DNA from 4 places in the Kitasatospora sp. NPDC096077 genome. Region 2 is predicted to be linked to each of the others. Evidence: riboswitches for the same ligand, from Rfam matches in the RefSeq annotation. Region 2 holds a riboswitch; each other region holds the start of a gene.
The links. Region 2 has a riboswitch for cobalamin ahead of thiI (tRNA uracil 4-sulfurtransferase ThiI). Riboswitches for the same ligand answer to the same signal wherever they lie in the genome.
Positions count from the first base shown of each region.

Region 1 (7,034 bases), on a different contig from region 2:
TCGGGGAGGCGGTCGCGGACGGCGACCCGGTCGGCTGCGGCGTCCCCGCCGCCACCGGCCGCTTGAGGGTCCCGAAGGACGTGCCGACCGTCCCGCCCAGCACCTGGGTCGAGGCCCGGACGTCCGAGCCGCGCTGCCCGGCCGCCGCGACGTTGAAGCCGCCGTCCGGGTTCTGCTGCCCGGCCAGGAAGTCCCGGGCCCGCGAGATCGCCGGACCGTACTGCCCGGCCCGCAGCGAGAACGCCTGGACGGCCAGGGCGGTCGAGTTTGTGGAGTCGCCGGAGGCGCCCGGGAAGCCTCCGTCGGCGAGCTGCTTGCCCGCGATCCACCCGACCGCGCGGTCCACGGCCTGCTTGGCGGCCGGGTCGTCGGGGAGCAGGTCGAGGGCCATCGCGGCCATCGCGGTGCTGTCCACGTCGGAGTCGCCCTTGGCCGGGATCAGGCTCGGCCAGGAGCCGTCGGCGTGCTGGAGGCCGGTCAGGTAGCGCACCGGCTCGGTGGCGTGGGCGCCGTCCCCGGCCCGGAGCTGGGCGATGATGCCGAGCGACTGGGAGAACACCGAGGTCGCATAGCGGTAGTTGCCCTGGGCCGCGCAGGCGGTGTCGGGGGCCTGGCTGGGCGCGGTGCAGATGATGGCGGCGAGCGCGGCGATCAGGTCCTGGCCGCCGAAGGCACGCGGGTCGCGACCGACCACCTCGGCGAGCAGCGCCGTCTTGCCGATCGAGCCGCCGCCGGCGAACTCGGTGCCGACGTTCGTCCAGTCGTCCACCGTCCGGCCGTTGCCGTCCTTGCCGTGCTGGTCGAGGAAGTCGGCGATCCGGCCCAGTGCCTTGTCGTCGCTGCCGGTGGCGGCGAGGGCGAAGGCACCGTCGATGGTCAGCCCGAAGTCGGCGAAGCCCGGGAAGCCCTCGTAGTACTGGCCGCCGATCAGCCGGGTCGGGTCCGTGAGGTAGGCCGAGCCCTTGGCCAGGTCGGGCTTCCGGTGCAGGTCGTGGTCGAGCGCGGCGAGGTCGGTGCCGGCCAGGGCGAGCACCGCCTGTCCGGTGGCGGTGGGGTCCGCGTCGGTGGCGGCCGGGTCGGTGGTGAAGCCGCCGGAGGGCAGCTGCCGGGCGGCGATCCAGCCGGTGGCGGCCGCGTCGGCGTCGGTGCGGCCGGCCGCCTTCAGGGCCTGGGCGGCCAGCGCCGTGGTGTAGGTGTCGCTCGCGCCGGCCCAGGAGTACGGCCAGAGGCCGCCGTCGGGCTTCTGCTGGGCGGCGGTCCAGGCGTCGGCGCGCTTGACGGTGTCGGGCGCGGTGCCGGCCCGGCGCAGGGTGAGCGCGGTCAGCGCGGTGGTGCCCGGGTCGCCGTCGCAGTGGTCGCCGGGGGCGATCATCACGGAGGAGACGCCGCCGTCGGCGCACTGGGCGGAGGTGAGCCGGGCGACGGCGGTCGGCGGCAGGGCGGTGCCGGAGCGGGCGAGGGCCAGCAGGGCGAGGGCCTGGTTGACCGGGTAGGTGACGCCCTCGAAGTCCCCGGCGGCGGTGCAGGCGCCGAGCTTGCCCTGGGCGGTGCAGACGTGGTCGGTGAGCGCGGCGATCAGGTCGTGTCCGCCGAAGGCGCGCGGGTCCCCGCCGGTGATCTCGGCGAGCAGCGCCAGCTGGGCGACGGCCCGGGGGACGGGGGCCGCCTTGGGGCCGCCCGGGAAGGCGTACTGGTCGGTGTGGGCGGCCAGGTAGGCGACGATCTTGCGCAGGGTGTCGTCCTGCCCGCCGGCCGCGGCCAGCGTGAAGGCGGTGTCCGTGGTGGCGTCGTAGTCCACCGCCTTCGCCGAGGGGTCGTACACGTGGTCGCCGTCGGTCAGCCGGGCGACCAGCCAGCGGGCCGCGGCGGGCAGGTCGGCCTTGGGGGGCTTCGGCGTACCGGTCGCGGTCGGCGTGGGGGTGGGCGTGGGGGTCGGCGTGGGCGTGGACGACCCGCCCTTGGCCCGGACCGAGTCCGGGGTGAAGGTCGGGGAGCCGGTGGTGCCGCCGACGTCCGTCCCGCCGTACACCCAGGCCTCGACCTCGCCGGGCGCGGGCTTCTGCGACATCGCGCCGAGCGTGGCGTACGACCAGTGGTCCTGGCCGACCGGGGCGATCCAGTACGACCAGTACCCGGTCGCCTGCGGGGTGTTGACGCAGGACTCCTTGTCCGGCGTGGGGTACTGGGTGCCGTCGTGGAAGGCCGGGTTGCCCAGCCGGCAGACGAAGGCGGGGCCGTCGTGCGCCGTGCCGGCGGTGCTGAACCCGCCGTTGTGCAGCAGGTTCATCCCGGTGGTGGGGTGGGCGTCGCAGCCGCGGACCACGCCGCCGCCGAACGGGCCGAAGTCGACCGCGACGACGGCCCCGGAGGTCGCCGTGCACTGCTCCAGCGGGTCCGCGTGGGCGGCGGTCCCGGGCAGGGCCACCAGGGCCAGGCTGCCCGCGGTCAGCGCGAGCGCGGCGGCGGCCGCGGAGGCGGCGGTTCCTCGCCGCCACACGGTGGGACGGTGTCTGTGGACCGGCACGGAACGAACTCCCCTGTCGACTGCGGCGTCGGCGGGGACACGGGTGCGCAGCAGGGCACCCCGGGGCAGGGGTGGGCCGTACCGCGTCGCAGTCCTCGACGACGCTCGTGCGTGCTCCACGGCGCAGGCATTCCGGCTCGCCCGCCGGGACGGGTCGGCTGGACTCGTCGGTACGGGCACACGGTTGCGGGACAGCGCCGGATTCGAACCGGCTTCCCCTGACCCCCTGGAGGAAAAACGCTTCATCAGACCATGGCCGGACCAGCGAGGTCAACGATTCGTCATATCGTCTACGTCACGGCTCGTTCGAATTCGATGCGGTAAGGTCCCGGCTCGGCCGAGCGGGGGAACCCGGTGGAAATCCGGGGCTGACGCGCAACGGTGTGCGGGGCGGCACTGCCTTCCCCGCGAGCCCGGATGCCCGGCGGCCGCACTGTTCCGCGGAAGTCCGTCCACGCGATCCGGGCGTCGGCCGCCCCTCGCAGCGACGCACCGCCGTCGACGCACCGGGCACGGTCGGGGCCCTCCAACCCCCCAGGAGCCCTTCCATGACCCGCACCCTCCACCGCGGCCTCGCCACCGCCGTCGCCGCCCTGGCCGCGGCCGGCACCGCGCTCGCCACCGCCGTCCCGGCCCAGGCCACCGCGAGCCCGACCCAGATCAGCACCTCCGTCACCAACGGCGTCGCCTACCTGCGCAGCCTCCAGGGCGCGGACGGCGGCTACGCGGGCAGCGGACTGTCCAACGAGTGGGCGTTCAGCGCCCTGGCCGCGGCCGGGACCGCCGCCGCCGACGTCACCCCCGGCGGCGACGCCACCAAGAACGCCCGCCTGGTCTACCGCAACCAGCTCGCCGCCCCGACCTGGCCGAACGCCAGCCCGGTGGTCACCGACTACGAGCGCGGCATCCTCAACTCCTACGCGGCGGGCATAGACCCGGCCCGGGTCGGCCCCGGCCGCAACCTGATCGCCGACGCCGTCTCCTACTGGCAGACGTCCACGCCCGGCTACTACGGCCCCGCCGCCAACTTCAACGGCACCGTCTTCGCCCTGCTCGCCCTCGGCGGCGCCCGCACCCAGGCCGGCGCCCAGCGGGTGCCCCAGCCGCTGCTGGACGCCTCCACCGCCGTGGTGCGCGCCAACCAGCACACCGACGGCGGCTGGAACTACAGCAAGGCCGCGGGCGACCCGAACGCCCTCGGCCAGCCCAGCGACGTCGACATGACCGGCGCGTCGATGGCCTCGCTGTGCGTCGGCGGGGTGGCCAACACCGACCCGGCGGTGCTCGCCGCGAAGGGCTTCCTCAAGGCCAAGATGGCCACCTCGGGCGCGTTCAACGCGATGTACGGGGTGAACACCGACTCCAACGGCTGGGCCGTCTCCGGCCTGATCGCCTGCGGCTTCGACCCGCAGGGCACGGACTTCACCTCGCCCGCCCCGTTCAAGAAGACCCCGGTGGACTTCCTGATCTCCCAGCAGTTCAACCCCGGCGGCGGCTTCCGCTACCAGCCCACCGACACCTCGCCCAGCGCCTACGCCTCGGTCGACGGCCTGCGCGCGGTCGCGGGCGGCGGCTTCACCGCCACCCCGCCCACCCCGGTCACCGCGGGCGAGCCGCAGTTCGTGGCCACCTCCGGCTTCACCCCGGGCACCGCCGCCCGGATCGCCCTGATCGTCGACGACGGCACCGGCAACCCGCGCCCCTGCGCGGTCACCATCACCCCCACCGGCAGCACCGCGACCCTCGGCGACGTGCTCGACGCGGCCGCCACCGCGAGCCCGGCCGGCTGCGTCACGGCGGTCACCCCGGCCAGCGGCGTCGCCGGTCCGATCACCTCGCTCAACGGCGTTGCCAACAGCGGTACTTCGAGCTGGCTGCTGTCGACCGACGGCGGCGCCTCGATCACCGCCGACCGCACCGCCGTGGTCAACCTCGGCGACACCGTCTCGCTGCGCTACGGCAGCTGACGTACCCCGTGCGGACGGCGGCCCCGGGAACGTCCGGGGCCGCCGTCCGTCCGCCGTCCGTCCGTCCGTCCGCCCGCCGTCGGTCATCCGCCGTCGGGCACCCGTCAACCGGCTCAGGCCTCGGGGCCGTACGCGCCGAAGCCCCGGCAGACCAGGCCCTCGCGGAAGCTGAGCACCTCGGCGACGGCCCGGCCGCGCTCGTTGCGGTAGTTGATGACGAGGGTGTCGACCGAGACCCGGACGTCCTCGACGGTGAAGTGCAGATCGGGCAGGTGCTTCAGGCCCTTCGCCCAGTAGACCCGCAGGGCCTCCTTGCCGCGCACCTCGCCGGACGGGTCGCCGATCAGTTCGAGGATCCGGGGCGAGGCGAAGACGACGTCCTCGGTGAAGTGGGCGAGGATGCGCTCCAGGTCGTGCGCGTTCCAGGCGTCCGCCCAGTCCCGGGCGAAGCGGGTGCCGAATTCGTGGTTGAAGTTGCGGTCGAAGTCGTGGTCCATGCCCCTGGACGGTAACGACAACCGGCCCTCCCCGCCCGTGGTTCCACCATCCGGTCAGCCCGCCCGGTCGAGCAGCGGCACCCGCACCTGGTTGAAGCCGTAGTAGAGGGCGAGCAGCCCGTGCACGGCCAGGGCCGCCGGGGCGGACAGGAAGGCCAGGGCGACGGTCAGCGGGTAGACCACCAGGCCCAGTTCGAACCGCCAGCGGGCGGCCCGGGCGGCCGGCACGTCCACCCGCGCGTCGAAGCAGTGGCCGGTGCGGGTCGCGTAGTTCCAGAAGAGGCTGAACAGCACCGCCTGGCCGACCATCACCGCGCCGTACACGGCCGCGGCCACGTTCGCCGCCGAGCCGTTCCGCAGGTTCTGCGCGACCAGGGCGGTCGGGAAGGGCAGCACCGAGACCAGCATCAGCAGCAGCAGGTTGAGGAACATCAGGGTGCGGTCGACCCGGGCCAGGTGCCGGAACAGGGTGTGGTGGTTCACCCACTCCACACCGATCACCAGGAAGCTCACCACGAACGCGAAGTAGGACGGCCACTGGGCGCCGAGTGCCCGCCACAGCTCCGCCGCCCCGTGCGCCTGCGGGATCCTGATCTCCAGCACCAGCAGGGTGATCGCGATCGCGAAGACCCCGTCGCTGAACGCCTCGATCCGGCCGGTGTCCGTCGTCTCCACCGGCAGAGCATCTCAGCCGGGCTGCGGCACCCGTCCGCGCAACGCCGGGGCCGGCGGAGCGGCATCGGGCCCGGCCAGCAGGTCCGGCACCCGGCAGGGCGGGACGGAGGCCGGGTGCGGCACGGGCGCCCCGAGCGCGCGGCGGGCCCGGTCCCGTTCGGCGCCGGCCAGCACCGCCCGGTGGACCGCCCGGGCCAGCCGGGCGCCCCAGACCGACCGCGGCCCGCCGAAGGGGTCGGCCGCGCCGCCGCCGGTCCGGACGGCCACGCAGACCGCGTCCGAGGGGGTGCCGGAGCAGTCGTACCCGGCGTCCAGCAGCGCCTGCACCTTGGCCTCGGTCGCGGTGGCCAGCAGGTTCACCACCCCGGCGTCGGCGACCGGGGCCGGCACCACGGCCAGGATGTTGATCGTGCCGGGCCGGTGGGCGGCCGGCCGGGCGGCGGGGTCGGCCGCCCAGACCGGGACACCGATCCCGGCCGTGACCACGGCGGTGACGCCCTCGTCCTCGGCCCAGGTGCAGTCGTCCACCTCGGCCGCCGTCATCAGCCCGACGCCGGGGCCGGTCAGGCCCTCGGCGGCGGCCAGCTCGGCCAGGTGTTCGGCCGGGTCCATCCGCGCGTAGCCGGGCCGGACCTGGGCGTTCAGCACCCAGGACCGTTCGCCCAGCCCGCCGCCGAGCACCGCGCTGCTGACCATCCGCCAGCCCGGCCCGGCCCGCCACACCAGCAGGTGGCGGCAGGCGCCGTCCTCGACCCGCGCGGACCGGCCCACCCGGACCGGTCCGTCCCGCCGTCCGTCCTGCCATCCGTCCACGACCGACCTCCCTCGACCGGGCACGCTACCGCGCCCCCGGCCCGGGCCGACCGGCGGGCACCCGCCTCCGGCCGGGTGGGCCGACCGCTAGCGCGGGAGGCGCGGGCGGGTGCCGGGCTCCTGGACGGGGAACGGCTGTCCCCCGCCCGGGAAGGTGGGCGCCGGGTAGTTGGCCACCTCGTACTCGGCCAGGTCGAGCTGCTCGGCGGTCGGCGGCAGCGGCGGGGCCTCGCGCCTGCCGGCGTCGAACTGGAACGCCGAGGTCAGGTCGCCGAAGGTGCGGCGGCGCCAGTCGGTGAGGGTGGCCGAGCGGACTCCGGTGAACCGTTCCAGGAAGCGCAGCACCGAGGTGTGGTCGAAGGCCTCCCCGGCGACCCAACCGCCCACCGTCCAGGGCGAGATGATGAGGCACGGCACCCGGAAGCCGCCGCCGATCGGCAGCCCGTCGACGAACTCGCCCGGCGTCCCGGCCGGGGGCACCGGCGGCGGCACGTGGTCGAACAGGCCGTCGTTCTCGTCGTAGTTGAGGATGAACACCGTCTTGGCCCACACCGCGGG
Region 1 covers NZ_JBEOSV010000098.1:1,479-8,512, forward strand. Annotated here, with positions in the region: gene ABTZ03_RS41265 (prenyltransferase/squalene oxidase repeat-containing protein) at 1-2,497, opposite strand, end outside; cobalamin riboswitch at 2,630-2,782, opposite strand; cobalamin riboswitch at 2,830-2,967, shown strand; gene ABTZ03_RS41270 (prenyltransferase/squalene oxidase repeat-containing protein) at 3,073-4,491, shown strand; gene ABTZ03_RS41275 (YybH family protein) at 4,605-4,988, opposite strand; gene ABTZ03_RS41280 (TMEM175 family protein) at 5,043-5,663, opposite strand; gene ABTZ03_RS41285 (adenosylcobinamide amidohydrolase) at 5,676-6,476, opposite strand; gene ABTZ03_RS41290 (alkaline phosphatase family protein) at 6,564-7,034, opposite strand, start outside.
Region 1: another riboswitch for cobalamin. It lies ahead of ABTZ03_RS41265 (prenyltransferase/squalene oxidase repeat-containing protein); the one in region 2 lies ahead of thiI (tRNA uracil 4-sulfurtransferase ThiI).

Region 2 (7,034 bases):
CGTCGCGGCCGGGCCGGGGCGGGACGTCGCGGCCGGGCCGGGGCGGGGCGCCGGGACGGCGGCGGCGAGCGCGGCGTCGTCGAGGTCGAGCACCACCCGCGCCCGGGTGCGGAGCTGCGAGCGCTGTTCCGGGGTGGCCCGGTGGTCGGCCAGGACCACCGAGGCGTCCAGGTGGACGAGCGCCAGCAGCGCGACCACCCATTCCCGGGAATTGGCCCCGCTCATCATCACGCGCGAGCCGGGCCCGACGCCGCGGCGGGCGAGGATTTCGGCGGTGCCGAATACGCGGGCCGTGATTTCTCCGGCTTCCCAGCTGCGCCCGTCGGGCGAGACCAAACTCCTGGAAACGGGCACCGTGCGCTCCTCCATACCAGGTGATTCGAAGCGACTATCCCATGCCGGTGGAACCGTGTCGAGAGTTCTGGGGAATTCCCTGGAAATTCGTGATGATTGAGCACGAAGTGACGAATGGGATATGCGAGGGGCGAATTTTTCCCAAGAGGCGGTAATTTCATAAGGTTATTTCGGGCACATTTTCGCGCCTCCGGGGCCGCCTCGCCGTGACCCTCGTCTCACCACCCCGACCGGGCCCGACCCCGGCCCGGCCCGCACCGCCCGGGCCCGTCGCCCGGTACCCCGCCCCCGCCCGCCGTTGGAGCGAACTCGAACCGGAGACGGACCACGTAGGATGGCTGAACTCCCGCGCTACGCGCGAAGAGTTCCATAAATGTTCCACTTTGTCCGATTCTCTGCTTCACAGGCACGGAGCCACCCTCATGGACAACCTGTCCACCGCCGACAACGCCGACGGCGCGATAGAGACCCGCGGTATCGAACCCGTCCCCGACCACGAGCGCCGGGGCAGAGTCCGTGAGCTCTTCCCGACCTGGGTCGCGGCGAACATCAGCGTGCTGCTGCTCACCATGGGTGCGGCCCTGGTCGTGTTCAACCAGCTGAACTTCTGGCAGGTCCTGATCGTCGCCGCGTGCGCCGCGCTGGTCTCCTTCGGGATGGTCGGTGTGCTCTCGGTCTCCGGGAAGTGGGGCGGGGCGCCGGGCGCGACCCTCTCGCGGGCCACCTTCGGGGTGCGCGGGAACCTGTTCCCCGGCGCGATCCTCTGGGTCGCCCGGTTCGGCTGGGAGACGATCAACGCGGTCACCGGCGCCTACGCCGTACTGACCGTGCTCGACCTGCTGTTCGGCATCAAGAGCAACACCGCGCTGATCGTGATCACGCTGTTCGCCTTCGTCGCCTGCACCTTCCTGGTCTCCGGGATGGGCCGCAAGGCGCTGAACGTCTGCAACACCTGGTCGACGTACCTGTTCGGCGTCTTCAGCATCCTGGTGCTGGGCTACCTGGTCGCGACCATCCACTGGAACGAGGTCTTCGCCAAGCCCGCGGGCACCACCGCGATGATGATCGCCGGCATCGGCACCATCGCCGCCGGCGGCATCAGCTGGGTCCCCACCGGCCCGGACTTCGCCCGCTACCTGCCGCACAAGGCCTCCGGCAAGAAGATCGTCGGCGTGACGGTCTCCGGCGCCGCCATGGTCGTGGTGCCGATGGTGCTGATGGGCGCCGTGATGGCGGTGGCCTCCCCCGGCCTGGCACAGGCCGCGGACCCGGTCTCCTTCCTCGGCGACCTGCTGCCGACCTGGCTGGCCGTGCCCTACCTGCTGACCGCGATCGTCGGCATGCTGCTGATCAACAGCCTCTCCATGTACTCGGCCGGCTTCACCGCCCAGACCATGGGCGTCAAGCTGCCGCGCGCCATGGCGGTCAGCATCAACGCCGTGATCTCGCTGGTCGGCGGCCTGCTGCTGATGCTGGTCGCGAAGAGCTTCCTGGGCTCCTTCATCACCTTCCTGATCCTGCTCGCCGTCTCCTTCTCGGCCTGGATCGGCGTCTACGCGGTGGACATGTACCGGCGCCGGACGCGCGCCGTGCGCTACGACGCCGAGGCGCTGATGGACACCAGCAGCACCAGCCGCTACTGGTACACCGGCGGCTTCTGCTGGCAGGCGATGGTGTCCTGGCTGCTCGCGCTGCTGGCCGGCCTCGCCTTCACCAAGTGCGACTGGTTCGCCGGCCCGTTCTCCGACACCCCGATCGGCCGGTACGGGCTCGCCTGGGCGGCCACCATCGTGATCTCGGCCGTGATCATGGCCGTGCTCCCCACCCCCCGGGAGAACGCCCCCGCCACCACCGGCGCCCCGGTGGAGCAGGACGAGAAGGTCGCCGCCTGACCGCAGGCACCGACCGACACCCCCCCGGACCGCCCGGTGGCCGACTCAGCCGAGTCGCCACCGGGCGGTCCGGCTTTTCCCTGGCGGTAGGTGGCCCCACCTGCGGATTCCGCACAAGGGCGGGCCCGTTCCTGCGAATACTGCGAACCCGGGGCGGTGGTACCTTCGCAGGAACGGGCAGGAAGGGAAGGGCACGCCCATGGCACGTCCCACCGGGCGGAAGGTCTACGCCCACGCCAAGCTCCGCCGGCTGCGCCGCGAGCACGGCATGAACCAGGTCGAGCTGGCCCGCGAGCTGGGGATCTCGACCAGCTACCTCAACCAGATCGAGCACAGCCAGCGCCCGCTGACCGCCGCCGTGCTGCTGCGGATCTCCGAGGTGTTCGGGGTCGACCCGGAGTTCTTCTCCGAGGCCGAGGAGGAGCGCCTCGGCACCGATCTGCGCACCGCGCTCGCCGACGAGGCCTGCGGCGGCGGGGTCCCCGCGGAGGAGATCGCCGAGGTCAGCCGGGACCACCCGGAACTGGCCCGGGCCCTGGTCGCGCTGCACCGCAGCTACCGCGCGGCCCTCGCCCGGGTCGCCGACCTGGGCGAACCGGGTGGCGGCGCCATCGGCGGGGCCATCCGCCCGGCCGAACCCCACGACGAGGTCCGGGACTTCTTCTACGCCCACCACAACCACATCGCCGCCCTGGACGAGGCCGCGGAGCGCACCGCGCGGGAGCTGGCCACCACGACCGCGGGCCGCACCGCCGCCGCGCTGGCCACCCGGCTCGCCGAGCGGCACGGCGTCCGGGTGGTCGAGGCGGACCAGCGGCGGGCCGCCGACCTGCGCCGGTACGACCCGGCGACCGGCGCGCTGCACCTCTCCCCGTGGCTGACCGACGGCCGCCGCGCCTTCCAACTCGCCACCCAGCTGGCCCTGTTGGAGCACCGCCCGCTGCTCGACACACTGCTGGCGGCGGCCGAGCCCGACCTCACCTCTCCGCAGGCCGTCGACCTGGCCCGGATCGGCCTGGCCAACTACTTCGCCGGCGCCGTGCTGATGCCGTACACCGCCTTCCACGCCGCCGCCGAGGAACTCCGCTACGACATCGAGCTGCTCCGGGCCCGCTTCGGCGTCGGCTTCGAGACGGTCTGCCACCGGCTGAGCACCCTGCAACGCCCCGGCCGGCGCGGGGTGCCCTTCTCCTTCCTGCGCGCCGACCGGGCCGGGAACATCTCCAAGCGCCAGTCCGCCACCGACTTCCACTTCTCCCGGCTGGGCGGCACCTGCCCGCTGTGGACGGTCTACGAGGCCTTCTCCTCGCCCGGCCGGGTCCTCACCCAGGTCGCCGAGATGCCCGACGGCAAGCGCTACTTCTGGATCGCCCGGACCGTCTCGCACGGCGGCCACGGACACCGCGCGCCGCGCAGCGAGTTCGCCGTCGCGCTCGGCTGCGAGCTGCGGCACGCCCACCGCCTGGTCTACGCCGAGGGCATCGCGCCGAACGCGCCCGGCGCGGCCACCCCGATCGGGCTGGGCTGCCGGATCTGTGAACGCCGGGACTGCGCCCAGCGGGCCCGGCCGCCGGCGGGCGGACGGCTGCTGGTCGACCCCGACCGGCGCGGCCGGGTGCCCTACCCCGTGCTGGCCGACGGCCCCGAGGCCTCAGCCGAGTCAGGACCGCCCCGCCTGTAGGGTTGATCCGCTGGTGGTTCACCGGGCGCCCCGCGCTCCCGGGGAGGCAAGAGGGAACCCGGTGACGCCTTTCACACGGCCAGTCCGGGACTGCCCCGCAGCGGTGAGCGGGAACGACCGCCGTCATCCGCACTGGGCCCGGGAAACGGGTCCGGGAAGCGACGGCCAGTAGGCGTCCTCCCCGGGAGGACCGGCCCGCGAGTCCGAAGACCTGCCACCGGTGCGCACGCCGAACGGCGGCGTGCGCGCTCCGGGGCCCCGCGGGAGGGCCGCGTGGCCCTCGTACGGACCCCCGGTCCGGCGGGTCCGTCCGTCGGCCCGCCGCCCCGGACGCTGCTGCGCGCGCCGCCGTCCTCCCCGCTCGGAGCGACACCGGGACCACTGGGACGACTGGGACTTCTGCATGGACCACCTGACCGACGGCGCACGGCTGCCCTCGCCCCGCGGCGCCACCGAGCCCTACGGGCCCTGCGTGCTGCTCAAACACGGCGAGGTGGTCCTCAAGGGCCGCAACCGCCAGCGCTTCGTCCAGCGGCTGGAGGACAACCTGCGGGTCGCGCTGCGCGGGATAGGCGGCTCGACCTGGATCCGGACCCCGCACACCATCACCGTGCTCGGCGGGCAGGTGCCGGTCGAGGACCTGGTGGCCCGGGCCCGCACGGTGATCGGGTTCAACGCGGTCGAGCCGGCCCTACGGGTGCCCAGCACGCTGGAGTCCGTCGAGGCCAACGCCCTGACGGTGCTCGGCGACGCCTGCGCCGGACGCGCCACCACCGGCTTCGCCGTCCGGGTCCGGCGCCGGGACAAGGGCTTCGCCCTCACCTCCACCCAGCTGGAGCGCCACCTCGGCGCGTTCCTCCAGCCGCGGATCCCCGGCCTGCGGGTCGACCTGACCGCGCCCGACGTCACCCTGACCGTCGAGATCGAGCACCGCGAGACCTATCTGTCCGCCGAGCGCCACCCCGGGCTGAGCGGGCTGCCGGTCGGCTCCAGCGGGCGGGCGCTGGTGCTGCTGTCCGGCGGCTACGACTCGCCGGTCGCCGCGCACCGGGCCATGCGGCGCGGACTGGCCTGCGACTTCGTGCACTTCAGCGGCGCGCCGTACACCAACCCCTCCTCGGTCTACAAGGCGTACGCCCTGGCCCGCGAGCTCAACCGCTACCAGCCGCCCGGCGAACTGCACGTGGTCTCCCTCGGCAAGGCCCAGAAGCAGCTGGCCGTCGCGGGCGCCGGGCGCCTCCAAGTGGTCGCCCAGCGTCGGCTGATGGTGCGCACCGCCTGCGCCCTGGCCGGCGCCACCGGCGCCCAGGCCCTGGTCACCGGCGACAGCCTCGGCCAGGTCGCCAGCCAGACCCTCGCCAACCTGGCCGCCGTGGACCAGGCCGCCACGCTGCCGGTGCTGCGCCCGCTGATCGGCTGGGAGAAGCAGGAGATCATCGACCAGGCCCGGGCGCTCGGCACGGCGGAGATCTCCGTCCTGCCGGACGAGGACTGCTGCAGCCTGCTCGCCCCGCCGCAGGTCAGCACCGGGGCGCGGCTGGGCCAGCTGCGGGCCGTGGAGAAGCGCCTCGACCTGGACGAGGTGGTCGAGGCGCTGCTCGCGAACGTGCAGGTGATGCGGCCCGGCCAGGAGGACGACGCGGCACCGGCCGTCACCTGTTCCGTCCCCTCCTGAGCCCCGGCCGGGCCGTGCCCGACGTCTTACACGGCGGCCGGCACGGCCCGCTGGCCCGGACCGTCGTACTGGGCCAGCGGGCGGATCAGGGCGTTGTGGGCGAGCTGTTCGGTGATGTGGGCGGTCCACCCGGTGATCCGGCTCATCACGAAGATCGGGGTGAACACCGGGGTGTCGAAGCCCATCAGGTGGTAGGCCAGCCCGGCCGGGTAGTCGAGGTTGGGGTGGATGCCCTTGCGTTCCAGCATCGCCCGGCGCAGCGCGGCGTGCAGGGCGGCCAGCCGGGTGGCCTCGGGGTCGGCCGAGTGCTCGACCAGCCGGTCCAGGGCGGCCTGCATGATCGGGACCCGGGAGTCGCCGTGCTTGTAGACGCGGTGGCCGAAGCCCATGATCTTCCGCTTGGCGGCCAGCGCCCCGTCCAGCCACTCGGCGGCGCGGGCCGGGTCGCCGATCTCGTCCAGCATGTGCATCACCGCCTCGTTGGCGCCGCCGTGCAGCGGGCCCTTGAGCGCGCCGATCGCGGCCGTGACGGCGCTGTAGAGGTCGGACAGCGTGGAGGTGACCACCCGGGCGGTGAACGTCGAGGCGTTGAAGCTGTGTTCGGCGTACAGCACCAGCGAGATCTCGAAGCAGCGCACCACCTCGGGGGCGGGCACCGTGCCGAAGCACATGTGGAAGAAGTTCTCGGCGTACCCGAGTTCCGGGTCGGGGGCGATCGGGTCCAGGCCGCGGCGGCGGCGCTGGTCGGCGGCGACCACGGTGGGCAGCTTCGCCAGCAGGGTCAGGGACTTGGCGAGGTGGGGGGCCGGGCGGCCGTCGTCCTCGGTCGGGTCCTCGGCGCCGAAGAAGCTGACGGCGGTGCGCAGCACGTCCATCGGGTGGCAGGTCTCGGGCAGTTTGGCCAGCAGTTCGGCGGTGGTGCGGTCGAGCGGGCGCAGGGCGCGTTCCCGGGCGCGGAACTCCCGCAGCTGGGCCTCGTCCGGCAGTTCGCCGTACCAGAGCAGGAAGGCGGTCTCCTCGAAGGAGCGGTGGGCGGCCAGGTCCTGGACCGGATAGCCGCGGTAGGTCAGGGAGTTGGTCTCCTGGATGACGGTGGAGATCTCGGTGGTGTCGACGACGACACCGGCGAGGCCGCGGTGGATCTCGTTCATGGTGCTGGTGCCTCCGGTGCGTCAGGTGCCGGGCGGAAGGGTGAAGTCGAAGACGGCCGAGTCGAAGGCCCCGTACTCCTCGTAGCCGAGGAGTTCGTAGAGCCGGGAGCGGGGCTGCATGCGCGGCAGCAGGGAGGCCTGGGTGCCCTCGGCGGCGATGGTGCGCAGGCCGTCCTCGACCGCGCCCATGGCCAGCCGGAACAGGGTGACCGGGTAGAGGGCGATGTTGTAGCCCAGGTTCTCCAGGGTGCGGGTGTCCAGCAGCGGGGTCTTGCCGAACT
Region 2 covers NZ_JBEOSV010000033.1:27,777-34,810, reverse strand. Annotated here, with positions in the region: gene ABTZ03_RS25800 (aldehyde dehydrogenase family protein) at 1-354, opposite strand, end outside; gene ABTZ03_RS25795 (purine-cytosine permease family protein) at 777-2,246, shown strand; gene ABTZ03_RS25790 (short-chain fatty acyl-CoA regulator family protein) at 2,446-3,927, shown strand; cobalamin riboswitch at 3,925-4,160, shown strand; gene thiI (tRNA uracil 4-sulfurtransferase ThiI) at 4,331-5,602, shown strand; gene ABTZ03_RS25780 (bifunctional 2-methylcitrate synthase/citrate synthase) at 5,629-6,753, opposite strand; gene prpB (methylisocitrate lyase) at 6,775-7,034, opposite strand, start outside.

Region 3 (7,034 bases), on a different contig from region 2:
AGCGGCTGGTCGTCGCGGACGAAGGACCAGGCGAGCATGGTGACCGGGCCGGTGAGCATGCCCTTGACCGGGCGCTCGGTGAGGTCCTGGGCGTAGCGGAACCAGTCGACCGTCATCGGGTGCGGGCGGGAGATGTCCCCGGCCAGCACCGGCGGGCGCACATAGCGGGTGCCGTAGGACTGGACCCAGCCGTGCCGGGTGGCCAGGTAGCCGGTGAGCTGCTCGGCGAAGTACTGGACCATGTCGTTGCGCTCGGGCTCGCCGTGCACCAGGACGTCCAGGCCGGCCTTCTCCTGGAAGGCGATCACCTCGCGGACCTCGGCCTCCATCCGCTCCCGGTAGGCCGCACCGTCGATCCGGCCGGCCGTCAGGTCGGCGCGGGCCACCCGCAGCTCGGTGGTCTGCGGGAAGGAGCCGATGGTGGTGGTCGGCAGCAGCGGCAGGGCGAGCCGGGCGCGCTGGGCCTCGGCCCGCTGCGGGTAGGCCTGGGCGCGGCGGGCGTCGGCCTCGGTGACGGCGGCGGTGCGGGCGCGCACGGCCGGGTCGTGGGTGATCGGCGAGTTGGCGCGGGAGGCCAGGTCGGCGCGGTTGGCGGCGAGTTCGGCGGTGATCGCGCCGGTGCCCTCGCGCAGGCCGCGGGCCAGCAGCGCGACCTCGGCGGCCTTCTGCTTGGCGAAGGCGAGCCAGCGGGCGATCTGCGGGTCGATGTCGCGCTCGGCGGCGGCGTCGATCGGCACGTGCAGCAGGGAGCAGGACGGGGCGACGTCGACCCGGTCGGCGAGGCCGAGCAGGGTGGCCAGGGTGGCCAGCGACTTCTCCAGGTCGTTGATCCAGATGTTGCGCCCGTCGACGACGCCCGCGACCAGGCGCTTGCCGGGCAGGCCGCCGGCCGCGGCGAGGTCGTCCAGGTTGCCTGCGGCCGGGCCGGTGAAGTCCAGGGCCAGACCCTCGACGGGGGCCTTGGCGAGCACCGGCAGGGCGTCGCCGAGGCGGTCGAAGTAGCTCGCCACCAGCAGCTTGGGCCGGTCGGTGAGGGCGCCGAGCTCACGGTAGGCGCGGGCGGCGGCGTTGAGTTCGGCCGGGGTGCGGTCCTGCACCAGGGCGGGCTCGTCCAGCTGCACCCACTCGGCGCCGGCGGCCTTGAGCTCGGCCAGCAGCTGGGCGTAGACCGGCAGCAGCCGGTCCAGCAGGGTGATCGGCTGGAAGTCCTCGGCCACCCCGGGGGCGGGCTTGGCGAGCAGCAGGTAGGTGATCGGGCCGACCAGCACCGGCCGGGCGGTGTGCCCGAGCGCGAGCGCCTCGCGCAGTTCGCCGACCGGCTTGGCCGGGTTCGCCGCGAAGGCGGTGTCCGGGCCCAACTCCGGTACCAGGTAGTGGTAGTTGGTGTCGAACCACTTGGTCATCTCCAGCGGCGCGACGTCCTGGTTGCCGCGCGCCATCGCGAAGTAGCCGTCCAGCGGGTCGGCGTCGACCGCCTCCCGGTGCCGGGCCGGGACGGCGCCGACGGCCACCGAGGCGTCCAGCACGTGGTCGTAGAACGAGAAGTCACCGGTCGGCACCTCGCCGACGCCTGCCTCGGCAAGCGCGGCCCAGTTCTCCCGGCGCAGTTCGGCGGCGGTGGCCTGGAGCGCCTCGGCGGTGACCGCGCCCTTCCAGTACCCCTCGATCGCCTTCTTCAGTTCCCGGTTACGGCCCTGTCGGGGGTAGCCGTAAGCGGTCGCCACGGTCGCCGCGGCTGCGGACTTCGCTGTCAAGGGACTCTCCTTCGCGAGCCTGATTCCTCATGGTGCCCGGAGACGGCACGAAGGCGCGAAGGGGTGACGAACCGGACGGACCGCCCGTACGGGTACGGCTCCGCCTGGTATGTACGCCGACCCGCCCTCGAGGTCACCGGAAGGCCGCGCGCGAACACGGTCGCGCACGGACAGCGGGCAGGTCTTCGGACTCGCGGGCACGACCGTCCTCCGTGGAGACGGAGGTCGGACACCTACTGGCCGTCGCTTCCCAGACCCGTCCCGGGTCCAGTGCGTATGACGGCGGTCGTTCCCGCTCACCGCTGCGGGGCAGTCCCGGAATGGCCGATCGAACGGCTTCACCGGGTTCCCTCTTACGACGCCCCGCCTGGCGGACGGGGCGAACCAGCTGTACCGGCCACCCTAGAGGCAATCCCGCTGGGCCGGGCCAGAGAATCACTCAATCGTCCGCATGGTGAGACGACGTCACCCCGGCGGCGCTTCGTCCCCGAAGTCCCGGTTTTGCGTTATTGCAACCTTTTCGCAGCTGCGAACGCTTGTCGATGGAACGAGCGAGCCCCTACGGTGTTCCCCGCGTTCCCCGGGGGGCGCCCCCATCGAGGAGCTGGAAAGGCCTGCACGCATGACCCTCACCGAAGAACCGCCGTCATCCGCCCTGCCGCTGCCGCCCCGCTGGCAGCGCGGGGACACCGTCCGCACCGCCGCCCTGCTCGGCGTGATCATCGCGATGCACGTCGTCGCCTTCGGCATGCTGTTCGTGCTGATCGCCCCGAACCACTACACCATCGGCACCCAGACCTTCGGCGTCGGACTCGGCATCACCGCCTACACCCTCGGCATGCGGCACGCCTTCGACGCCGACCACATCGCCGCGATCGACAACACCACCCGCAAGTTGATGGCCGACGGCCAGCGGCCGGTGTCGGTCGGCTTCTGGTTCGCACTCGGCCACTCCACCATCGTGATGGCGATGGCCGCCCTGGTGGCCGGCGGCGCCCAGATCGTCGGCACCCTGGTGGACGACCAGTCCACCACCCACCAGTGGCTGGGCGTCATCGGCACCAGCGTCTCCGGCACCTTCCTCTACCTGATCGCCGCGCTCAACCTGTTCGCGCTCGCCGGGATCTACCGGGTCTACAAGGCCATGCGGGCCGGCCAGTTCGACGAGAAGCAGCTGGAGAAGCACCTCGACGAGCGCGGCTTCATGAACCGCATCCTCGGCCGGCTCACCAAGTCGATCCGCCGCCCCGGCCAGATGTACCCGGTCGGCGTGCTGTTCGGCCTCGGCTTCGACACCGCCACCGAGGTCGCCCTGATGGCCATGGCCGGCTCCGGCGCCGCCTCCGGCCTGCCCTGGTACGCGATCATCTGCCTGCCGCTGCTGTTCGCCTGCGGCATGAGCCTGTTCGACACCCTCGACGGCACCTTCATGAACTTCGCCTACCACTGGGCGTTCTCCAACCCGGTCCGCAAGGTCTACTACAACCTCACCATCACCGGGCTCTCCATCGCGGTCGCCTTCGTCATCGGCACCATCGAGCTGGTCAGCGTGCTGCACGAGAAGCTCGACCTCACCGACCCGGTCACCGGCTGGATCTCCGAGATCAGCCTGGACAACGTCGGCTACCTGCTGGTCGGCATGTTCGTGGTGGTCTGGGCCTGCGCCCTCGCCTACTGGCGCTTCAGCAACGTCGAGCAGCGCTGGGCCGCCCGGGTCGACGCCGACGGCTGACCCACGACGCGCACACGATGCGTACGGGCCCGGCGGACGTGCTGTCCGCCGGGCCCTCCGTTTCTCCCGCGGGTCTTCCCGGTCAGCGCCGTTCCAGCTTCGTCCCGCCGCGCAGGGTGATCGACATCAGGTCGCTGGGGGCGTCCAGCTCCAGCCGGTGCCAGCGGCCACGCGGGACGACGACGGCGCTGCCGGCCGGCAGCCGTACCGTCTCCTCCTCGGCGCCGTCCTCGACCGGGCGGAAGTACACCCGGACGCCGCCGGCCAGGCAGCAGACCGCCTCGTCCGCCGCCGGGTGCATCTCCCAGTGGTCGCCGTGGACGTCGGCGTCGGTCTCCACGTGGAAGGTGGCGACCTGCCAGGTGTCGGCGTCCCCGCCGCTCATCCGGCGTTCGGCGGCCCGGACGTCACCGTCGGGGCGGATCTGCAGCGCCGAGGCGAACAGGTCGACGGCGGTGATGGGGGTGATGGGGGTGGTGGTCATCAACGGGTTCCTTCCAGGAGGGGTTGCGCGGGAACGGTGGGACGGAGGGCCGGCGGTTCCGGCCGGCGGCGCGGCAGCACGGTGATCGCGACCACCGCCGCCAGGGCGAACAGCACCCCGCCGGCGGCCAGGCCGAGGGCGTACCCGTCGTCGAGGGCCGCCGGGTCGGTGGCCGACCCGGTGCGGTGGGCGGCGAGGGTGGCGAGCACCGCCAGGCCGACGCAGCCGCCGAGTTGGCGCGAGCTGCTGAGCAGTCCGGAGGCCGCACCGGCCTCGCGGGGGGCCACGCCGGTGGTCGCGGCGGCCGCGACCGGGGCCAGCACCAGTCCGGTGCCGAAGCTGGTGACCAGGGACGGGCCGAGGACGTCGGTGAGGAAGGTGCCGTCCGGGCCGATCAGGGCGAACCAGCCCAGGCCGACGGCCGCCAGGACGGCGCCGGGCACCAGGGCCGTCCGCGGCGAGCGCCGCGCGGTGACCCGGGTCGCCAGCACCGTCCCCGCGACCAGGCCGGCGGTGAACGGCAGGAAGGCGGCACCGGTGGCGGCGGCGCCCAGGCCGAGCACCTGCTGGAGGTGGAGCGAGACGAAGTAGAAGGCCGCGAACTGCCCGGCGGCGGCCAGGAACACCAGCAGGTTGGCCCCCGCGACCCAGCGGCTGCGCAGCAGGCCGAGCCGCAACAGCGGTGCGGGGGAACGGGGTTCGGCGAGCACGAAGCATGACCCAGCGCCAACTCGCGTACTCCGTCAGCACTCCGCCGGCCAGTACGCCCAGCGCTCCCCCGGCGGCGTTGGCCGCGCCGGGGCGCCCTCGTGAGTTTTTGTACATGTAAGGAAACTACTCCCGAAGGCTCCCCGCTGTCGAGGCGCGGGAGACCGACGCGAGACCGACGCGAGATCGGCGGGAGATCGACGGGGGATGATGGGGGCATGCAGCAGCCCTCCCCCACCCCCCGCAAGGCCACCGGCCGACCGCCCCGCATCTCCCGGGAGGAGGTCGTCGAAACGGCCCGGCGGATCGTGGCCGAGGAGGGCGTCGGGAAACTGACCATGCGCCGTCTGGCCGGCGAGATCGGCAGCACGCCGATGGCGCTCTACCACCACGTGCGCAACAAGGAGGAGCTGCTCGTCCTGCTGCTGGACGACTACGCCGCCCGCGCGCTGCGGCCGGTGGAGCTGCCGGCCGACCCGCGCGAACGGGTCCTCGCGGCGGCCACCGCGATCCACGACGCGCTCGCCGCCTGCCCCTGGATCGTCGAAGTACTGGCCGCCGACGACCTGTTCTCCACCCACGCCCTGTGGTACGTCGAGCGGATCGTCGACGGACTGGTCGACTGCGGCCTGAGCCCGGAACGCGCCGCGCAGGGCTACCGCGCGATCTGGTACTACACCACCGGGGAGATCGTGGTCCGCGCCACCGCGGCCGAACGCCGTGCCGGGGACGACCGCCCGACCTACCGGGAGCAGGTGTTCGCCGCCCTCGACCCGGCGGAGTACCCCCGGCTGGCACAGGTCGCGGGCCGCTGGGAGCCGGTGACCGCCCAGGACGCCTACGGGGACGGGCTCCGCGCCCTGGTGACGGGCCTCCTCGCCGCAGGCTGAAACGCGGAACCGGCCCGCCGAACGAGGTGCTCGGCGGGCCGGTTCGAGGAGCGACGGGGCTCAGGCCCAGGGGTCGGTGAACGCCTTCCCGGGGACGGGCTTGGCGATCAGCGCGATCGCGACGAAGAAGTTGACCTGGCCGATCGCCAGCATCAGCGTGGCCAGCGCCTTCTCGTCGTAGTGCGCGGCGACCTCGGCGTACAGCTCGTCCGACACCCGCTCGCCGTACGGGTTGGGCTGGAGCACGGCCTCGACCAGGGCGAGGGCCGCCCGCTCGGCCGCGGTCAGGTACGGCGAGTCCTGCCAGGTGGCCACCGAGGTGATCCGCTCCTCCGACTCACCGGCCTTGCGCAGGAATCCGGTGTGCAGGACGGTCAGGTAGGTGCTGCCGACGATCTGTCCGGCCCGCAGCTGGACCAGGCTGACGGTACCGCGCGGGATCGAACGGTTGCCGACGGCCCGGAACAACGCGGCCGAGACGTCGGCGAGTTCGGGGACGAGCTCCGCCGGGTCGGTGGCCATCCGGGGGCGCGACGGGATCTCGGCGGTGATCGAACGGGTGGTGGTCATCGTGCTGTCCTCTCGGGTGATCGGTGCTTTCCCTGACCCGACGGACCCCGGCGCCCGAGTGTGACGTCACGACGGAAAATACTTTCTCGCGCCGCCCGCGCCGCCCGCGCCGCCCGCGACGGGCACCCGGTCATGCCCGGTCGTGCCCGGCCCGCAGGCTCAACACCGCGCCGACCAGCAGCAGTCCGACCAGGGCGAGCAGCGGGACGTCCCAGGAGCCGGTGCCGCTGTGCAGCAGGGCGACCAGCGCGGGGCCGAGCGCGGAGATCAGGTAGCCGACGCCCTGGGCCATGGTGGACAGCGCGGCGACGTGGTCCTGGTCGGCGCCCCGGCGGGTGAACAGCACCCCGGCCAGCGCCTGTCCACCGCCCATGCCGATGCCGAGGATCCCGGCCCAGACCGGCGCCCCGGCGGCGGGCGCGAGCAGCACCCCGATCAGGCCGAGCGCGCAGACCACCACCACGCCCAGGATGTGCGGGCGCTGGTCGCGGCGGGCGGCGGCCAGGGTGGGGGCGAGGAAGCCGCCGACGGCGACGCCGAGGATCAGCACGGCCTGGTCGGTGCCGGCGGTGGTCCGGCTCAGACCGGCGTCGACCAGGATGGTGGGGAACCAGGCCAGCGTGGCGTAGAAGACCAGGGTCTGGATGCCGAAGTAGGCGGTCAGACTCCAGGCCAGCGCCGTCCGGGCGACCGGGCGGCGGGCCGCCGGGGCGGTGGCGGCCGGGGCCGGGGCCGGCCGCGCGACCCGCAGCTGCGGGGCCGTGCCCGCCGCCGCGAGCACCGCCGGGACCACGGCCAGCGCGATCGCGGCCTCCCGGGACCAGGCACTCGCCACCGGCGCGACCAGTGCGGCGACCAGCGCCGAGCCGCCCCCCATCGACAGCGCGTAGACGCCC
Region 3 covers NZ_JBEOSV010000101.1:16,790-23,823, reverse strand. Annotated here, with positions in the region: partial or broken gene metE (5-methyltetrahydropteroyltriglutamate--homocysteine S-methyltransferase) at 1-1,754, opposite strand, end outside; cobalamin riboswitch at 1,914-2,158, opposite strand; gene nicT (Nickel transporter NicT) at 2,377-3,486, shown strand; gene ABTZ03_RS41695 (cupin domain-containing protein) at 3,569-3,970, opposite strand; partial or broken gene ABTZ03_RS41690 (MFS transporter) at 3,970-4,765, opposite strand; gene ABTZ03_RS41685 (TetR/AcrR family transcriptional regulator) at 4,897-5,568, shown strand; gene ABTZ03_RS41680 (carboxymuconolactone decarboxylase family protein) at 5,629-6,138, opposite strand; gene ABTZ03_RS41675 (MFS transporter) at 6,269-7,034, opposite strand, start outside.
Region 3: another riboswitch for cobalamin. It lies ahead of metE (5-methyltetrahydropteroyltriglutamate--homocysteine S-methyltransferase); the one in region 2 lies ahead of thiI (tRNA uracil 4-sulfurtransferase ThiI).

Region 4 (7,034 bases), on a different contig from region 2:
GTCGCCGGCCCGGCGCTGTCGGTTGACGAACTGGGCGACGGCCGCGGCGGTGTCCGGGCCGACTCCGGTGTCGTCGTCCATGTGCAGCACCCAGACGTCGTCCTCGGCCTCGCCCTCCTCGATCCGCAGCTCGTGCGAGTAGTGGTTGGCGCGGGCCTTGAACTTGGTGCCGTTGGGCGTCTCGTACGCCTTCGGCACGGTGACCACCCGGATCAGCGGGTGCCGGGCGGCCAGGTCGTCGATCTTCTCGGCGGCGGCGCAGCCCTCCTCGGTGAGGATGTCCACCCGTAGCCACGGGAAGTAGGGCGGCAGATGCTCGACGTACGAGAGCACCGAGCGCTCCAGCGCCGGGTAGGTGTCGTGCCGGCCGATGGTCGGCACCAGCACGATCAGGAAGTCGTCCTCGACCGGCGCGGGCGGGGTCATCCGCCCCACCTGCCGCAGCCGGCGGCGGACCATCAGCACGCCCTGGAAGCCGATCAGCACGCCGAACACCGGCATGCCCCACAGGATGGTGATCGCCCATCCCAGCGGGGTCGGGTTGGGCACGTACGCCCAGATCGAGAAGGCGAAGATGATCAGGAAGGCCACGTAGAACGGCAACACCCGGGGCTTCCACGACATCTGTCGCTCGGCGAGCCGGGCGGCCTCGCGCGAGGTGGTCAGCACCGTCCGCACGGGGGCTGTCGATGGCATGGCGAAAATCGTTCCTCGTCTGGTGTCGGTCCGGCCCCGGGCGGGGCCGGTCGTTCACGGGCGGTCAGGTCTGCGGCGGCCGGTCCGCCGACGGCCGGTCGGTGGGCGGCGGCGCGACCGGTCCGGGCGCCACCGGGCCCGGGGCGACGGGCGGGGCGGCGGGCCACTGCTGCTGGGCGTAGGGCGGCTGGTACGGGGCGGGCGGCTGGGCGTACGGGACCGGCGACGCGGGCTGGGGCTGGACCGGCTGGGGCTGAGCCGGCGGCCAGGCGACCGGCTGCGGCGGGACCTGCTGCTGCCACACCGGCTGGGCGGGCGGCTGCTGCGGCCACGCGGCCTGCGGCTGCGGCTGCGGCTGCGGCTGCGGCTGCGGCTGCGGCTGCGGCTGCGGCTGCGGCTGCGGGTACAGAACCGGATTCGGAGCGGACGGGACCGTCTGCAGGATCGACCAGTGCGGCTCCCCACCCGACTCCCCGGCCCGCTCCCGCCACTTCGACCGGGCCAGCAGCACGATCAGAGTCGCGGTGACGACCACCCCGAGCCCGAAGGTGGCGAGCTTCAGCCAACCCTCGGTGGTGCCGGTGAACCACTCGCGCTGGGGTTTGTCGAGCAGCGCGCCGGTCAGGCTGCGCACCCGGTTGTAGCCCTCGACCAGCGCGACACCCGCCGCCACCCCGAGCGCCCAGCCACGCCCGCGCAGCAGGAGGATGCCCGAAACCAGGTAGAGCAGGCCGTAGTTGAGGCTCCCGGTCTCGGCGTCCACCGACGACCCGCCGTAGTAGAAGATGCCCTTGAGGTAGGTGGCGAAGCCCACCTGACCGAAGCAGTTGTACGCCGCCCAGGCGAGCAGCACCACGCCCCAACCGACCGCCAGGGCGCCGACCCCGCGCATCGGACGCGTCTGTGTCATCCCCTACCCCCGCCCCTCCGGGCCCTCTCCCGACCGTGTACCGAACAACCCCACGGTTTCGCCGCCACAGAATGCCACACACCGCAACGGGCCCGGAATCCAACCCGTTCAACGCGGTGGTCACCGGTTCCCGGCAGAGGTGCGGACCCGACGGCTCAACGGACGTGAAGACCGCCCCAGTCGATGCCCGGACCGAACGCGCCGGAGCCGCCCGTGAGCACCAGCGGGCTGTGGTAGGTGGCGTTGACGTCGGCCGCCGTGTTGCGCGGCTGGTCCGGGGTCAGGTTCTTCTCCGTGAGCGACTGCCCCCAGACCGTCCAGATCGTCCACGGCGTGCGCCGCAAGGTGTCCGGCTGGCGGGAGTTGACCGGGACGGCGAAGGACTCGGCCAGCATCCGCGGCTTGTCGTAGGCCGCGAGCCCGTCGTAGTAGCGCTTGGTCCACACCTCGCCGGTGCCGATCGGGTGCGCCGGGCTGCCGCTGTAGTCGTCCACGCCGACCACGTCCACGTACTGGGCGCCCGGGTAGTAGTCCCACGGGTCGACGCCCGGGGCGCCGTCCCAGGACACCGGCGTCCAGACGAACAGCAGGTTGTGCAGCCCCCTGGTGTCCACCAGGTAGTGGTAGGTGATCCGCCACAGCGCCTGGTACTCGGCCGGCTTCTGGCCCGCCCACCAGAACCTGCTGGCACAGTCCTGCACGTTCATCTCGTGATACGGGCGCAGCAGCACCGGCACGTCGTGCGCCGCCAGGTACTCCAGGTGATCCGCCAGGTACGAGAGGTCGGACACCAGCGCCCGGTACTCGGGGGTGTCGTGCTGGCTGTCCACGACCCGGCCGAACCAGCCGGGGTCCTTGGCCGTGGGGGAGTTCGAACAGAGCACCCGGTCGAAGGACTTGACGTCCGATCCGGGGTAGGGCTGGTGAAAGGACATCCCGACGATCCCGGCCGGGGCACCGCCGTTGTCCGGCAGTTCGGTGCTGCTGCCGTCGCAGTTGTGCTGGACGCCGGAGGTGCCGTAGGTGCCGTCGTCGGCGCGTGGGTGGCCGGACCAGACGGCGGCCAGCAGGTCGACGGCGTCGTCGGTGTACTGCCAGCCGGGTCGGCAGGTGGGCCAGCGGCCGGCCGAGTAGGAGCGCGGGTTGCCGACGCCCCAGGCGCTCTGGCCGTAGCCGGGGCCGAGGTCGGTCTCGACGAAGCCCGGCAGCTTGCCGGTGATGTCGGCGGCCTTCCGGTAGTAGTAGCCGACCTGCTTGGTACCGCGATAGTCGCCGTACTCGGGGTTGTTGCGCTCGTTGTGCGCCTCGACGTGCTGGCCGATCACCGTCCCACCGCTCTTCCCGGTACGGGCCTGGCTCTCCAGGTCGGTCAGGAACTGGTCGACGGCGCGGGCGTTCGGCGAGGCCTGCGGATCCCGGGCCAACAGGTCCCGGCCCACGTCCGGCGGCAGGGTGCGTCCGGGCGCGCCCACCGACACCGGTGCCCGGGAGGGCTGTTCGACGTCGCTCCGGTCGGTCCGCCCGTCGCGGCCCAGCAGCACGAACGCGCCGGTCGCGACGACCGCCCCGGCCACGGCCAGGACGGCGGGCTTGCCGCGCAGGGCACTGGGCAGCGCCACGGACCACTCCTCCGGTTGCTCGCCGGTACCGACCCCCACGGACCCAACCGGAACACGCGTACGAATGACTGCCCGAGAGCCTGTCACACTCCCCCGGCCCCCGCGAACGAATCCGCCGGGACCGGGGTGTCGGGGGAGGTCAGCCCGCCGGAGCCGGGGGCGGCGTGCCCTGCGCTCCCGGCGCGGCGGAGCCCGCGGCCTTGGCACGCTGCAGCAGTTGGCCCTTCACGTACTCGGAGAATCCGGAGGCCGCCGCGGTCGCCGTGGCGTCGGGGTTGTTGCCGCCCTTCGCCGAGCCCTCGACCGTGAAGTAGGCGTACCGGCCGAGGCTGTTGTGGGTGTTGGTGCAGCCGGGGTTGGCACAGAAGGCCGGGGCGCCGGCGGCCGGCAGACCCTTGAGCTGGCCGGCGTAGTTCTTCATCGCGGTCTCGGCCTGGATCTTGTGGTCGAAGACGGCCACGCCGACGGTCACCGCGCTGTCGCCGGAGACGTACGTCGCCCGGAGCACCTTCTGGCACCCCTGGTCGCCGAGCACCTTGCCGAGCCCGCCGGTCGTCGAATTGCCGTCCCAGCACGGCTGGTCCAGTGCGACCATGGTCCGGTTCCAGGTCGCGCCGTTGATCGTCAGCTGCTGCGCGGAGAACAGCGCGCCCGCGTCCTGCGGCGCCGGGTCGGTCGCGGCCTCCCAGATCGGCTTCGACGGGTCGTCCGTCTGGCCGGACTGTCCCCCCGGGCTGCCGGACGGGCTCGACGGCGTGGCCGTGGGCCGGCCGGAGGCGGTCGAGGTCTGGCCCGCGACCGCCTTCCCACCGTCGTCCTTCTTGCCCTGGAGCAGCACCGCGCCGCCCGCGGCCAGGCCGCCCACCACGACGACCGCGGCGACGATGCCGATCACCTTGAGCCTGCGCTTGCGCTTGCCCTCGGCCTCGTTGCGGTCCGCCAGCGCCGCCCAGTCGGGTTCGGCGCGCTGCGTCGGAACGGGCTGCGGAGGCTGGGGCTGCTGCTGCCACTGCGGCTGCGGCTGCGGCGGCTGGGCCTGCGGCTGCGGCACCGGAGGAACGGGCTGGGGAAGCGGCTGCGCGGACGGCGCCACCGGCCCGTACGAGGGCGGCGGCGGGCCGAAGCCCCCGCTCGGCGGCGGCACCGGTCCCGGTACCACCGGCTGCTGATTCCGTGCGCCCCCCGGCCCGGCGGGAGACGTTCCCTGCGGCCCGTGCCCAGGTACGCCAGTTCCGTCGCTCATGCGCCCAGATCGTAGGGCATGCGCCCGACCGCCGATCCGCCCGGTGACCATTCCGTGCCGGAACCGGGACGCCGTCGGCGCGGACCGGGGCGTCCCGTACACACGACCGGGCTTCCCGACGGCCTCACCCGGGCCTCCGGCCGCCTCTGCGAGGCCTCCCGCCAAGCGCCGCAAGGCCCCTCGCCCGACACCACCGGTCATCGCTCCAACACGCCACGCCGCACTACATGTGGTGTCGCATCGGAGAGATGCCACTACATGTATGCTCGCTTCTGCTGTCGATGCAGGGGAACCCGGTGCGAATCCGGGACTGCCCCGCAGCGGTGTGCGGGCGGCTCCAGGAGCCGCGCCGCGAGTCCGAGTACCTGCCGACCAGCGTGCGCACGGCCCTCCCGCAGAGGCCGCACAAGCACCAGTACGACCCCTCCGGGCCTCGCGGGCGGGCCGGGGAGACACCTCTCGCGACGTCGTTTGCGTTCGCGCCGTGCTCCCCTGCCCAGATCGGCCCGGGTGACCCCGATCACGCCGCCGATCGCCGCCAGGAGAGAGCGCCTTGACCACCGCTGCCTCAGTCACCCTGCCCGCCCAGGGCACCGGTACCGCCTTTGTCGACCCGACGGTCGCCGACCCCGGCGGCGCGCTCCTGCGGCTGCTCACCGACCGCAGCGTCGACCTCGCCGAGGTCGACCCCGGCCATGTCGCCGCCGCCGCGCTGCGCGGCCGCCACGCCGGCTCGGACTTCGCCGAGCTCCGCGGGCTGGCCGTGGACGCCGCCGCGTCGATGATCGCCGAGGACCCCCAGTACTCGAAGCTCGCGGCCCGCCTGCTCGCCCTGGAGATCGTCGACGAGGCGAACAGCCAGGGTTCCACCACCTTCGCCGCCTCGATCGCCGTCGGCCACGCCGAGGGCCTGATCGGCGACACCACCGCCGCGTTCGTCGCCAAGCACGCCGCCGCCCTGGACGCCCTGATCGACGCCAAGGGCGACGACCGGTTCGAGTACTTCGGCCTGCGCACCGTGCAGTCCCGCTACCTGCTGCGCCACCCGATCACCCGCAAGGTGATCGAGACCCCGCAGCACTTCCTGCTCCGCGTCGCCTGCGGCCTGGCGGTCGGTGACACCGAGCAGTCCGTGCGCGAGGTGTCCGAGCTGTACGGCCTGATGAGCCGCCTGGAGTACCTGACCTCCTCGCCGACGCTCTTCAACTCCGGCACCCGGCACCCGCAGATGTCCAGCTGCTACCTGCTGGACTCGCCGCTGGACAACCTGGACTCGATCTACAACCGCTACGCGCAGATCGCCCGGCTGTCCAAGCACGCCGGCGGCATCGGCCTGTCCTACTCGCGCATCCGCTCGCGCGGCAGCCTGATCCGCGGCACCAACGGCAAGTCCAACGGCATCGTGCCGTTCCTGCGCACCCTCGACTCCTCGGTCGCCGCCGTCAACCAGGGCGGCCGCCGCAAGGGCGCGGCCTGCGTCTACCTGGAGACCTGGCACGCCGACATCGAGGAGTTCCTGGAGCTCCGCGACAACACCGGCGAAGAGGCCCGCCGTACCCACAACCTCAACCTGGCGCACTGGATCCCGGACGAGTTCATGCGCCGCGTGAACGCCAACGCCGACTGGTCGCTGTTCTCCCCGGCCGACGTGCCCGAGCTGGTCGACCTCTGGGGCGCCGAGTTCGACGAGGCCTACGTCAAGGCCGAGCTGGCCGGCAAGGCTGTCCGCACCATCCCGGCGCAGACCCTCTACGCCCGCATGATGCGCACCCTCGCGCAGACCGGCAACGGCTGGATGACCTTCAAGGACGCTTCCAACCGCGCCGCCAACCAGACCGCCCTGCCGGGCCGCACGGTGCACTCCTCCAACCTGTGCACCGAGATCCTGGAGGTCACGGACGACTCCGAGACCGCCGTCTGCAACCTCGGCTCGGTCAACCTCGGCGCCCACGTGGCCGCCGGCGCCACCGCCGCCGACCTGATCAACGCCATGGACTGGGAGCGGCTGGACGCCACCGTGCGCACCGCCGTCACCTTCCTCGACCGCGTGGTGGACATCAACTTCTACCCGACGGTCGAGGCCGGCACCTCCAACTCCCGCTGGCGGCCGGTCGGCCTCGGCGTGATGGGCCTCCAGGACGTCTTCTTCAAGCTGCGGCTCGACTTCGACTCGGCCGAGGCCAAGCAGCTGTCCACCCTCATCGCCGAGCGCATCATGCTCACCGCCTACGAGCGCTCCGCCGACCTGGCCGAGCAGCTGGGCCGCCACGAGGCCTACGGCGAGACCCGCGCCGCCCGCGGCGAGCTGCACATCGACCACTTCCCGACGGCCGCCCCGCAGTGGGCCGACCGCTGGACCGCGCTGCGCGCCCGCATCGCCGAGACCGGCCTGCGCAACTCGCTGCTGCTCGCGATCGCCCCGACCGCGACCATCGCGTCCATCGCCGGCGTGTACGAGTGCATCGAGCCCCAGGTCTCCAACCTGTTCAAGCGCGAGACGCTCTCCGGCGAGTTCCTCCAGGTCAACCCGTACCTGGTGCGCGAGCTCAAGGAGCTCGGCGTCTGG
Region 4 covers NZ_JBEOSV010000005.1:134,098-141,131, reverse strand. Annotated here, with positions in the region: gene ABTZ03_RS07535 (glycosyltransferase family 2 protein) at 1-696, opposite strand, end outside; gene ABTZ03_RS07530 (hypothetical protein) at 761-1,606, opposite strand; gene ABTZ03_RS07525 (glycoside hydrolase family 26 protein) at 1,762-3,225, opposite strand; gene ABTZ03_RS07520 (hypothetical protein) at 3,365-4,276, opposite strand; cobalamin riboswitch at 4,715-4,855, shown strand; gene ABTZ03_RS07515 (ribonucleoside-diphosphate reductase subunit alpha) at 5,046-7,034, shown strand, end outside.
Region 4: another riboswitch for cobalamin. It lies ahead of ABTZ03_RS07515 (ribonucleoside-diphosphate reductase subunit alpha); the one in region 2 lies ahead of thiI (tRNA uracil 4-sulfurtransferase ThiI).